3 regions of the Micromonospora xinjiangensis genome follow, and region 3 is predicted to be linked to each of the others. Evidence: riboswitches for the same ligand, from Rfam matches in the RefSeq annotation. Region 3 holds a riboswitch; each other region holds the start of a gene.

Region 1 (4,130 bases), on a different contig from region 3:
CACCCGGGGCCCGCCGTCGGCACGGACCGTGGCCAGATAGCCGAAGCCCGGACCGTACTGCTGCATGAGAACGCGGATCCCGTCGGCGAGCCGGGGCTCGTCAGCGGCGAATTCGGACCAGGAAGCCATGTGGGCATTCTATCGAACAAATGTACGAGGAGCGACCGCGACGCGCTGGTCACCCGCACCGGATGGGGACCTTCGAGGAAGCCTCGCTATGGTGGTGCGATGCTGCTCTCCGACCGCGACCTGGTCACCGAGATCAAGGCCGGCACGCTCGGGCTGGAGCCGTTCGAGCCCACCCTGGTCCAGCCGTCCAGCATCGACGTCCGTCTCGATCGGCTCTTCCGGGTCTTCAACAACCACCTCTACACGCACATCGACCCGGCCCGGCAGCAGGACGACCTGACCTCCGTGGTCGAGGTCCCCGACGGAGAGCCGTTCGTGCTGCACCCCGGCGAGTTCGTGCTCGCCTCGACGCTCGAGGTGATCTCGCTCGGCGACCAGCTGGCCGGGCGGCTGGAGGGGAAGTCGAGCCTCGGCCGGCTCGGCCTGCTCACCCACTCCACCGCGGGCTTCATCGACCCCGGCTTCTCCGGCCACGTGACGCTGGAGCTGTCGAACGTGGCCAACCTGCCCATCACGCTCTGGCCGGGCATGAAGATCGGGCAGCTCTGCATCTTCCGGCTCTCCTCGCCGGCCGAGCACCCCTACGGTTCGGCGGTCTACGGCTCGCGCTACCAGGGGCAGCGCGGCCCGACCCCGAGCCGGTCCTGGCAGAACTGGCGCACCTGGCCGACCCGCTGACACCACGAGAAGGGGGCCCGCTCCGGGGTCGGAGCGGGCCCCCTTCTCGGCGTACGCGTCAGCCCGGCCGGCCGAAGCTGTGGATGGGGCCGTCGTCGACCTTCTTCATCTTGATCGGCACCCCGGCCTGCGAGGCGTGGACCACCCAGCCGCCGCCGACGTACATGCCCACGTGGTGCAGGTCGCTGTAGTAGAAGACGAGGTCACCGGGGCGTAGGTCCGCCCGGCTCACCGTCTTCGTCACCCGCCGCTGCTGGGCCGCGTTGTGGGGCAGGGCGACACCGGCCTTGGCCCAGGCCGCGAGCACCAGGCCCGAGCAGTCGTACGCGTCGGGGCCCTCGGCGCCCCAGACGTACGGCTTGCCGATCTGCGCGCAGGCGAACTTGACCGCCACTCCGGCCGGCCCGCCCGGGTAGGTGGCCGGGCACGGGGCGGGCCGCAGCGGGCCGCCGCCACCGTTGCCGTACACCTTGATCCGCAGCTTCTGCAGCCGGTCGATCTCGGCGTTGATCTGCTTCTTCTTCGCCGCCAACTGGGCCTCGGCCCGGGTCAGCTGGGCGACCAGGGCGTCGAGCGGGGCCTTCTGGCGCATCAACTCGTCGCGCAGGTCGGCCACCTGCCGCACACCCTGCTGCCGGCTGTGGGCGAACCGGTCGAGCAGCTCCAGTTGGCCGACCAGCTCGCCGGGGCTACGGCTGCCCAGCACGGCGTTGACGGTGGAGACGTCCTCGCCCTTGTACGCCCGTACCGCGAGCGCGCCGACCTCGTTCATAGCCTGGTCGACCTGGAGTTGCAGGGGCTTGATCCGGTCGGCCAACGCGTCGGCCTGCGTGCGCTTGGCGGCGAGCGCCTGGCGGGTGGCGTTGTGCTGCTCGATGACGGGCTCGAGCTTGTTCCAGTCCTCGTCGATCTGGCGCTCGATCTCGGCGATCGACGGGTCGGCGTGGGCCGCTGTCGCGCTGCCGGTCAGGATGACGGCAACGCCGACGAGGGCGGCGAGGGCGGTGGTGAAGCGGGACCAGCGGGAACGCGGCGCGTCCGTCGAGGGGCCGGCGGTCACCGGCCCGATCGACGGCGGCCGCGGGGCATGGTGGGCCACCGGGCTCCGTACTCCTTCTTCCTGACCGCCTACCGGGTTAGCTGACGGGTTCGGGCGGGAAGGGAGGCGCCCTACCGCATTGGCTGCGGATTCACCCCGGGAACCTGGGTCCCCGGCTCGCTCGTCGAGCGACTCGGCGGTGTCGGACCGTTACCGCCCGGGTTGGACGGACCTGCTACCGGGCCGACGATTGACCAGACTAGAGAGCCCCGTTATTGATCCGCAACCCTTCGCGCCGTGACACTCCGTGCTCGCCACCACGTCGGCGGACGGCCGGTGCGATGTCGAAAGTTTTCTTCGAATTCGGTCCGACGACGGAAAGGTATTGACCCCGGTGCGGTGACGGAGTGAAGGTGACAAATACCTGACCCGTCCATTCCTGGGGGTTCGATGCACCTTCCCACCATGTCCAGGGGCAGGCGTGGCCTGCTCGCCACCGCGCTGGTCGCCGCCACCGTGGCCGTGCCCCTCGCCGGCGTTCCGGCCGGCGCCGCCCCGCTCGCCGGCGCCCCGTCGGGCGGTGACCGACAGCAGCAGTACGCCGCCGCGGCGGCGGAGTACGGCGTGCCGGAGAGCGTCCTGCTCGGCGTCTCGTACCTGGAGTCCAGATGGGACACCCACGCCGGCACGCCGAGCACCAGCGGCGGCTACGGCCCGCTGCACCTCACCGACGCGGCCCACGTCGCGAGCCTGCCCTCCGGCTTCCACGTCGACGAGGGAGAGGACCCGCGCGGGGACACGTCCCGCCCGATGACCGTGGACGCACCGGCGGGAGCCGCGGGGGCCGACAGGGCGCCCGCCGCCGCGCTGCAGACGCTCCAGGCCGCCGCCGCGCTCACCGGGGCGCCGGTCGAGGCGCTGCGCGCCGACCCGGCCACCAACATCCGAGGGGGCGCCGCGCTGCTCGCCGCGTACCAGAGGGAGCTGGGCGGCCCGGTCGGCACCGGAACCGACGCGGGGGCCTGGTACGGCGCGGTGGCCCGCTACTCGGGCGCCGACACCGAGGCGACCGCCACCGCCTTCGCCGACGAGGTGTACGACCAGATCCGCGCGGGCGCGAGCCGTCGGACCGACGACGGTCACCAGGTCACCCTCGCCGCCCAGGCGGTGACGGTGCGGGCGGACACCCTGCACCGGCTCGGGCTGCGCCGGGCGGAGCGGCCCGACGGGCTGGAGTGCCCCGTCGGCCTCGGCTGCGAGTGGATCCCGGCCCCGTACGAGCAGTACGGCCCGGGCGCCGGCGACTACGGCAACCACGACCTGGGTAACCGACCGGCCCAGCAGAAGATCGAGTACATCGTCATCCACGACACCGAGGGGTACTACGGCCCGAGCGTCGACCTGGTGAAGCGAGCGGACTACCTGGGCTGGCACTACACGCTGCGCTCGGTGGACGGCCACGTGGCCCAGCACGTCAAGGCCAAGGACGTCGGCTGGCAGGCCGGCAACTGGTACGTCAACGCCAAGTCGATCGGCATCGAGCACGAGGGCTTCGCCGGTCACGGCACCTGGTACACCGAGGCGATGTACCGCACCTCGGCGAAGCTGGTCCGGTACCTGGCCCACAAGTTCCACATTCCACTGGACCGCCAGCACATCATCGGCCACGACAACGTGCCCGGCACGGTGGCCTCGACCGTCGCCGGCATGCACTGGGACCCGGGCCCGTACTGGGACTGGTCGCACTACTTCGACCTGCTGAAGGCGCCGTTCCGGACCACCGGCACCGCGCGGACCGGCCTGGTCACCATCGACCCCGACTTCGACACCAACCGGCCGGCCCTCCAGGGCTGCAACCAGCAGCCGCCCGGCGTGCCGACCCCGCCGCCGCCCGCCGAGCCCTGCCCGCTGCGCGGCTCCTCCGCGGTGGTCCTGCACAGCGCGCCGAGCCACGACGCCCCGCTCGTCAACGACCTCGGCGAGCGCCCGGACGGCACGCCGAACACCATGTACGTCTCCGACCACGGCGCCCGCGCCTCGGCGGGGCAGACGTACGCGGTGGCCGAGGTGCGCGGCGACTGGACCGCGATCTGGTACCTCGGCCAGAAGGCGTGGTTCCAGAACCCCGCCTCGGCGCCGACCGCGAAGTGGGCCACCGGGCTCGTGGCGACCCCGAAGCCGGGGAAGGCCACGATTCCCGTCTACGGCCGCGCCTACCCGGAGCAGGACGCGTACCCGGCCGGCGTGCCGTACCAGACGATCTCGCCGCTGCAGTACACGTTCC
Region 2 (4,130 bases), on a different contig from region 3:
GTCGCGGGCCCCGCCGGGCGTCTGAGTTCCGGGCGCCGGCCCTCCGCCGTCGCTCCGACCCGCCCTCTGACGACCGCCCGGCCCACCCGCCGCGCGACTGTCGTACGCCCGCCCTGCCAGCGCATCCGCTCTTCCCGAGGTAGCGACATGGAGAAGACCGTCCTCTACCAGTTCCTCATCGAGGTGCCGCAGGCCGCCGCCATCTGGTCCGCCCTGCTGGTGCTGGCCCTGATCGTGCTCACCGTGCTGGTCGCCCGTCCCGAGCGCGACCGGCCGGAGGGCGACCCGTCGGTCCCCGCGGCGGCGACCGACCGTGAGCTGGCCGTGGCCGAGGCGGCCGACCTGCGCCGGTACGCCGAGGAGGTGGCCGTGGCCGCCTCCGGCGCGGCGCAGACCGCCCGCCGGCGACGCGCCGAGTGGCTGACCGCCCAGACGGAGCTGGAGCGGGCCTGGGCCGCGTACGACGAGGCGGAGACGGTCGCCCGCCGTTTCGCCGGCGCGGGTGCCCTGCCCACACCGCGTACGCCCCACACGCCGGCCGAGTACGCGGCGCGGGAGCGGTACCTGCACCGCGCGGCCACGGCGGCGCACTGGCGGGGCGAGCTGAGCCTTCGCCAGCTCGGTGAGGTGTTCGGGCACCGCGACGGGTGGGATCCCCGGCTGCATCCGGTGGAGCAGGAGGTGCGGCTGGCCCGGGTGGTCCGCGACAGCCGGCTGGCCGACTACCGGGCCGCGCAGGAGCGGGAGCGGTCCGCCTGGCGGGGCGCCGACCTCGCCGCCGAGGCGGCCCGGGCCCTCGCCGCCGAGGCGTATGCGGCGGCGGCGCGGCTGCACCCGGCCCGGATGTCGGCACCGGCCGTGGCCCCCGCCGTCTCGGCGCCCCCGTCCACGGCCCGCTGGCGCCCCGCCCGCGTCGGCTGACACCGGGCGGCGAGGACGACCGCCGGATCGGGGCCGTCGGCGACGCCGGTCGACGCACGCCGATCGGGCACCCGGCAGATCCGATGACCATTCACCCGGTTTGAGTGATAAGACCGATTTTTGCCGAGTGAGCCCCGTCACATGTCTCCGAAAACGGTCAGCACGGCTCAGCCGGGCGCAATTGTCCCCGGCTTCCCGCACGGTTCCCGCCGGCCTGTCCCGTACCGCCCCTCGGGCGCCGACGAAACCGCTCGTCCCATTGAGTCACGTCAGCGTCCCCACGCCCGGAAAAATTGTGCCCGCGACCAGGTTTAAGCAGGTGGGACGGGGTTGGCAGGCTCCACGCCGACCAGTACTGTCGGCCCGTCCGGTGCGGTAACCGATCGCAAGAGGCGACGCCGCGCCGACCTGCCTAATCGTGATTTCACGAGCCGGGGACCCACTTGCACGTCCGGGGTGAATCCGCGAGCCACGGCCCGCGGTAGGGCGATCTTCCCGCCCGAATCCGTCAGCTAACCCGGTAGGCGGTGTCGGAAGGAGTTCCATCCTCGTGCAGCACGAACCCACCCCTCGGCCCTCGCCGACCCTCCACGGCACCGCGGTGCCCACGCCCAGCCGCTCCGTAGCGGCGCTCTGATCCCGGCACCCGCGATGTCCCGCCCGGCCCACCGGGCGTTTCCCTGAGCGATCCCACAGCCGCGGACGGCACGGTCCGCGCGATGACGCACACCCGATTCCGGTCGGCGCGATCGCTCACCCCCCGATCCGTGGAGGAACTGTGAAGCACACCCTGAAGCGTCAGCTCCGTCGACTGGCCACCCAACGCCCGTACCAGGTCGCCGCCGCCTCGGCCGCCGCGCTGGTGCTGGCGACCACCACCGGCGCGCTGATCGGCACCGCCGACGACGCGCCCGCCGCGCAGGGCGCCTCTACCGCGGTCGCGGAGCTGCGCAGCGACGTCAGCGCCGCCTCGCGGGGCGAGGCGCGGATCGCGACCCCGGCCGACAGCGCCCCCGCGACCAGCGCTCCCGCCTCGCCGAGCGCCTCGCCCGAGGCGAAGAAGAAGGCCGCTGACCCGGACCTGACCCGCAAGCCGTCGCCGCCCAAGCCGCCGGCGAGCAAGGTGCTCGACTACGACTACCAGGCGCAGACCACCTACTACTACTGCGGGCCCGCCGCCACGCGGAACGCGCTGAGCGCGGCCGGCATCGAGCGCAGCCAGGACGATCTGGCCGCGCAGCTGGGCACCACCGAGATGGGCACCAACTCGGCCGAGGACACCACCCGGGTGCTGAACGCGGTCGTCAAGGGCAACCCCTACCGGACCCGGATGTTCCCGACCGCGCCCAGCCCGGCACAGATGGACCAGCTCCAGGCTGACGTGGTCAAGGCCGTGACCGACGGGCGCGGCGTGGTCGCGAACATCGCCGGTGACGCGGTCGACGTCGACGGCGGCTGGCACTCGTTCCCCGGCGGGCACTACATCGCCGTGGTGGGCTACCGGGACCAGGGCCGCACGGTCAAGATCGCCGACTCGGCGAACCCGGCGGTGCCGTCGTACTGGATCACCACCATCGACCTCGCGAACTGGATGACCACGCGCGGCTACTCCGCCTGACCACCGCGCTCACCTCGGGCGCCGGCACCCCGACGGGGGCCGGCGCCCGACGTCGTCCATCGCCGGCTGTCGGATGTTCACCACTCGCCCGCGTACCGCGCCGGTGGCACACTGCCGACCATGGTCGACGACACCCCTGCCCCCACGGCGGGCGAGCCGCTTCTCCTGCTGCTGCACGGGATGGGCGCCACCGGCGCCGTCTGGCAGCCCTGGGCGCCCCTGCTGCGGCGCCGGTGGGGCGGACGCTGGCTCGCGCCGGACCTGGCCGGGCACGGCTCGTCGCCGTCGCTGCCGGCGTACTCGTTCACCGCGCTGGCCGAGCGGGTGGCCGCCGCGCTCACGCCGACCGACCGGCTGGTCGTGCTGGGGCACTCGCTCGGCGGAGTGGTCGGGCTGACCCTCGCCGCGCGTGGCGCCGGGCTTCCCGTGGTGGCGGTCGTGGGTCTCGGCATCAAGGCGGTCTGGTCGCCGGCCGAGCTGGCGAAGACGCGCGAGCTGGCCGCGCGACCCGTCGCGTGGTTCGCCGGCCGCGACGAGGCGGCCCAGCGTTACCTGCGGGTCTCCGGCCTGGCCGGGCTGCTCGACGCGGACCATCCGGCGGTCGCGGCCGGGCTGCGCGAGGTTGACGGGCGCTGGCGACTGGCCATGGACCCGGGCGCGTTCGCCGTGGGCGAGCCGGATCTGCCGTCGCTGCTGGCCGCCACCGACGTGCCGGTCCTGCTGGCGCGCGGCGAGCACGACCCGATGGTCACCGACGAGCAGCTCGCGCGTCTCGGGGTGCCGGTGCGGACGCTGCCCGGGCTCGGGCACAACGCGCACGTCGAGGACCCGGAGGCGGTGCTGGCGCTGGTCGAACCGTACCGCTGAGACCGGACCGGTCAGGCGGTGGGGGACAGGGGCGCCGGGTCCGACTCCACGGGCCGCCCGATCCGCGGCGCGTGCGGGCTCCAGCCGGCCCCCAGCTCCCGCCGGGCGGCCTCCAGGAACGCCTCGGCGTACGAGTCGGCCGGGAAGTCGCCCAGGTAGCGCCGGCGGGTGGCCCAGCGCTGGGCGGCCAACGTGTCGGCACCGAGCAGTTGGTCCAGCACCTCGTCGAGGTTGGCCATGTCCCGCCGCAGCACGTAGCCCGCGGCGGCCAGCGGGAACCGGTCGGTGAACGCGTCGCCGTCGGCGCCCATGTCGGTCACCGCGAACGGCTTGCCCGAGTAGAGGTAGTCCGAGATCACCCCGGAGACGTCGGAGACCAGCGCGTCGGACCGGTTCACGCACTCCACGAGGCTCAGCTCGCGGCCGGCCGCGGCACCCCAGAGATGCTGGCGGCCGGTCTGCGCCCGATCGGCCGCCAACAGCTCCGTCAACCGGCCGAGCTGCCGGGCCGAGACGGGATTCTGCGTGGTGTACGGGTGGGCTCTCAGGATCACCGTGACCCCCCGGTACAGCAGCCGGCGCAGCAGCGGCTCGGCGACCGGCAGGGAGCAGTAGTCGGCGTCCGCGTGGTGCCCCGTCCACGTCGGCGTGTAGAGCACGGTGCGCGGCCCGTCGGCGGACCGCGGCCGCGGGCGCACCTCGATCGACTCGACCTGCGGCCGGC
Region 3 (4,130 bases):
TCGTCATGGACCGGGGCGCCACCCGTTCGACGCGCCCGCCCGCTCGGACGTGCACCCGCAACCACGGGTCGACGGGCAGGCCGTCCGCCCGGACCTGCCCCGCGTACTCGGTCATCGGCAGGTCGGGCCGGGTGTGCTTGCCGCTCGGCCGGACGGGCGCCACCAGGGTGTCGTACCCCTGCTTGGCGACCGCGCGGCGCATGGCGTCGAGCATCAGCGCGGACAGCCCGGTGCCGCGCCGGTCGGGCCGAATGCAGATCTCCAACGCCGAGACGAGGTTGGTCTCGGCGCCGGAGAGACGGTTGATGGTCGCCCGCTGGATCACCCGGTCCCAGCCGCCGTCGGGCAGTTCCGGCTCGGTCCAGCGCAACGGCACGGCGTACGCGCGGGCGACGGCGCGTCCCGGGTCGGCCGGGTCGACGGCGACGAACACGAACTCCGGGTACAGGTCGTGGGCGACGCTGTAGTACACCGAGCCCATCGGATCCCAGAGCATGAACTGCGGCCATGCCCCCTCGAAGTCCTCGTCCAGCAGCGGGGCGAAATCCGGGCGGTCCGCGAGGCTCACGATGTCGAGGGTCACCGCGGCACCGTAGAGGACGGTAGGCCGCCGCGCACCCCCAATTCGCCGGTGGCCCCCGTACCGCCGCCGTAGCGGCCCCTCGCCCGGGTCGCCGGGTCGGAGCCCTCGTCGCGCACCGGCCGAGCGGCTGCCCTGGCGCCGCCCGCCGGTCACCCGGGGGCCGCCGCGCTGGCCGGCGCCGCTCAGCTCCTGCGTCACCGGTCATCGGCGGCGGCGCCCCGGGGCTGCCCGGTGCGCCCGGTCGGGAGGTAGCCCCGGTGTCCGAGGCGCGCCGACGCCCCGCCGTTACGCCGCGGAGGCGCTCGTCTCCGCCCCCCGTACGTGGGCGGTCGTGCCGCGGCGCGCCGCGGGCACCACCGAGGCGCCGGCCCAGCCGGCGGCGGCATCCCGAGCGAACGGGGTGGTCGGCTCCTCCGCGCCCTCGCCCTGGGCCGCCCGCAACGCGCGTTGCGCGTTGTTCCACGCCGTGCACGGCCACGCCTCGCCCGCGCAGAGCAGGTTGCGGCAGCCGCCCTCGCCGTCGGGTTCGTGCGCGTCGGCCACCTCGAGGGCGAGCTTCCACAGCAGCGGGTCACTCACCCCCTCGGGGCGGTCTGTGACGGCATCGCTACGGCTTGTCTCGGACATGGTCGTCCCCCCTGGGATTCGTGTGCCGCCCTACCTTCACCACTGCGTCCCCCCGGTAAACCACGACTGGGGCGGCACTTCTGCCGTGGTCTCCGCCCGGATTCTCGCCGACCCCCCTGACGTCCTCCAGGCATGCTGGTCGTCATGTCGCAGTCATCACGCCGCGACAGGCTGGTTGACCGGCCACTATCACCATCCGTCACCCGTCACGCGGCGCACGGTGACGGCGGGGTGCGGCGGTGTGCCTGCGACGGCACTGCGCGCGGCCGGGGATGGGTGGCGCCCACGGGCCGCCTGCTGGAGGCCGGTCAGGCGCGGTGACCGATCACCGCCCCGTTGGCGCCCGGCGCGTCGAAGGGCACCGTACGGACGTCGACGAACCCGGCGTCGGTGAGCCAGGCGGCGTACTCGGCCGCGGAGTAGTTCCTGCCGCCCTCGGTCTCGACGAGCATGTTCATGCCCATCAGCGCGGCCTCCGGCGGGCCGGTGCGCTCGTCGTTCAACAGCAGTTCGCAGACGACCAGCGCACCGCCGGGTGGAAGCGCCGCGTGGCACCGGGCCAGCAGCGCCCGGTTGGTGGGCTCGTCCCAGTCGTGCAGGATCATGCTCAACAGGATCACGTCGTGACCCTCCGGCAGCGCCGGGTCGGCGAGGAAGTCGCCGGGCAGCGCCTCGATCCGACCGGTCAGGCCGGCGGCCGAGATCTGCTCCTCGGCGCGGAGGCAGACGTGCGGCAGGTCCAGGACGGTCGCCCGCAGGTCCGGCAGGCGGCGGCAGAGCTCGATCGGGAACGCCGCGGCGCCGCCGCCCACGTCCAGCAGCCGACGGTACGGGCCGAAGTCGTACGCCTCGGCGAGGGCGCGCGCGGTGAAGCTGGAGGTGGAGTACATGGCGTCCCAGAACTGGGCGATCATTTCGGGATCGCTCGTGTCGAACATCGACTGCTGGGTGGCCGGGTCCCAGGTGAGCGGCCGGTCGGTGCGCAGCGCGTCGGCGATGCGGTGCCACGGCAGGTACGTGCGCAGGTCGGAGTATCTGACCTGCCCCCCGAAGTAGTACGGGCGACCCTCGACCAGGAACTGCTCGGCCAGTTCGGAGTTGCGGTATCCGTCGCCGGCCCTGCGCAGCAGGCCGAGCGAGGCGCAGGCGGCCAGCAGCATGTCGGCCGGGCGCTCGGCCAGCCCGAACTCGGCCGCGGCCTCGTCGACGGTGATGGTCCGTCCGCCCGCGAGTCGGGTGAACAGGCCGAGCTCCACGCCGACCGCGAGGGTCTTGAAACCCCAGACGCCGGCGACGAGACGCATGAGAGGAGTGGGACTGAGCATCGATACATAAGATCATGGATGGGCGGCCCGGTGGGTGCGCCGCGGCGGCCGCAGCACACCTCCCGCGGGCCCGCAACTGGAGAAACGGCGCTCCCGTGTGGACCGGTGAACAACTTCACAGGCAGTGGGCGATCGACCTGAACGGTGCCTAACGTCGATCGGGTTCGCCAACGTGGACACCGCGACCGGTAACGCCAAATCCTGCCGCCGGTCGTCGGCACTCGTGATTCAGGCAGGAGCGGGGGACCCACCGTTCCTCGGCGCCACCGGCCTCCCGTGCCGGGCGCCTCGGGGTGAAGCCGCCCATCCGCGGCCGGGCTCCTCAGCCCGAACCCGACAGCTCACCTCGCCGGCGTGGAGGAAATCCATGTCATCTTCGTACAACGCCCGTCACCGGGCCGTGACCGCCCGTCGCGCCGCCGTCGGCACGCTGGCCGCAGGCGCGGTCACCGGCGCCGTCGCACTCTTCGGCGCGGCGCCCGCCCAGGCCGCGGTCAACTGGGACGCCATCGCCCAGTGCGAGTCCGGCGGCAACTGGCACATCAACACCGGCAACGGTTACTACGGTGGCCTGCAGTTCTCCCAGAGCACCTGGGCGGGTTACGGCGGCAAGAAGTACGCCGCCCGCGCCGACCTCGCCACCCGTGGCGAGCAGATCGCGATCGCCGAGAAGGTGCTCGACGGCCAGGGCATCGGTGCCTGGCCGACCTGCGGCAAGAAGGCCGGCGCGACGTCCTCGAAGTCCACCTCGAAGTCGTCCAAGTCCACCTCGAAGTCGTCGAAGTCCACCGCGAGGTCGACGTCGAAGCCGTCGCCCGAGCCGGAGCGCTCCAGCGGCGGCGAGAAGTCGACCACCCGTGGTGAGCGGCCCGCCGCGACCGGCCACACGTACGTGGTCCAGCCGGGCGACACCCTCTCGCAGATCGCCGAGGCGCGCCACGTGGCCGGTGGCTGGCACGCCCTGTACGAGCGGAACGAGCGCGTGGTCGGCGACGACCCCGGCCTGATCTTCCCCGGTCAGCGCCTCAGCCTCTGATCGGCTCGACCGCGACGGCCGGGGGCCCGCGATCCCGCGAGTCCCCGGCACGGCCGGGTCCGCGCCGCCGGGCGGCGTGCCCAGCCCGCGTCCCGGCAGGTTGAGCACACGTGCGCACCACCACGATCGGCGACGTGCGGCTCCTGCTGCCGGACCTCCACCCCGACGACCTCGACAGCGTGACCGAACTGACCGACGGGCTCACCGAGGCCCTCGTCGAGGGCGCGTCCCGACCCGGTGCGCGACTGGAGGGTGTCCGCGTCCGCAGCAGTCGCATCGCCGGTGCGGACCTCAGCGGGGCCACCTGGGAGACCGGCGGCCTGCACGGCTGCGAGATTGCCCGCACCGATTTCTCCGGCGGCGCGCTGACCGGTGTCACCATCGAGCGCTGTGTGATCACCGGCTCCCGGTTCACCGGCGCGGAACTCACCGACGTACGCCTGAAGGACGTCCTGTTCGACGGCTGCCGGTTCGACTACGCCACCTTCCAGCGCGTCACCGCCGCCGGCTCGGTCGCCCTCACCGACTGCACCCTCGCGGACGCCACCTGGTCGACCTG

Evidence for each region. Region 3 has a riboswitch for cyclic di-AMP ahead of SM573_RS16455 (transglycosylase family protein). Riboswitches for the same ligand answer to the same signal wherever they lie in the genome.
Region 1: linked by a shared signal. The riboswitch ahead of SM573_RS13110 (C40 family peptidase) and the one ahead of SM573_RS16455 (transglycosylase family protein) in region 3 are both predicted to bind cyclic di-AMP.
Region 2: linked by a shared signal. The riboswitch ahead of SM573_RS29075 (C39 family peptidase) and the one ahead of SM573_RS16455 (transglycosylase family protein) in region 3 are both predicted to bind cyclic di-AMP.

Annotation. Positions count from the first base shown of each region.
Region 1 is NZ_JAXCFO010000003.1:269,404-273,533, reverse strand. It holds gene SM573_RS13120 (pyridoxamine 5'-phosphate oxidase family protein) at 1-129, opposite strand, end outside; gene dcd (dCTP deaminase) at 229-807, shown strand; gene SM573_RS13110 (C40 family peptidase) at 866-1,906, opposite strand; cyclic di-AMP (ydaO/yuaA leader) riboswitch at 1,919-2,055, opposite strand; gene SM573_RS13105 (N-acetylmuramoyl-L-alanine amidase) at 2,312-4,130, shown strand, end outside.
Region 2 is NZ_JAXCFO010000012.1:138,980-143,109, reverse strand. It holds gene SM573_RS29085 (hypothetical protein) at 1-25, shown strand, start outside; gene SM573_RS29080 (hypothetical protein) at 148-921, shown strand; cyclic di-AMP (ydaO/yuaA leader) riboswitch at 1,321-1,463, shown strand; gene SM573_RS29075 (C39 family peptidase) at 1,700-2,539, shown strand; gene SM573_RS29070 (alpha/beta fold hydrolase) at 2,660-3,406, shown strand; gene SM573_RS29065 (CDP-glycerol glycerophosphotransferase family protein) at 3,418-4,130, opposite strand, start outside.
Region 3 is NZ_JAXCFO010000004.1:221,494-225,623, forward strand. It holds gene SM573_RS16440 (N-acetyltransferase) at 1-583, opposite strand, end outside; gene SM573_RS16445 (hypothetical protein) at 869-1,210, opposite strand; gene SM573_RS16450 (methyltransferase) at 1,519-2,535, opposite strand; cyclic di-AMP (ydaO/yuaA leader) riboswitch at 2,718-2,904, shown strand; gene SM573_RS16455 (transglycosylase family protein) at 2,903-3,571, shown strand; gene SM573_RS16460 (pentapeptide repeat-containing protein) at 3,682-4,130, shown strand, end outside.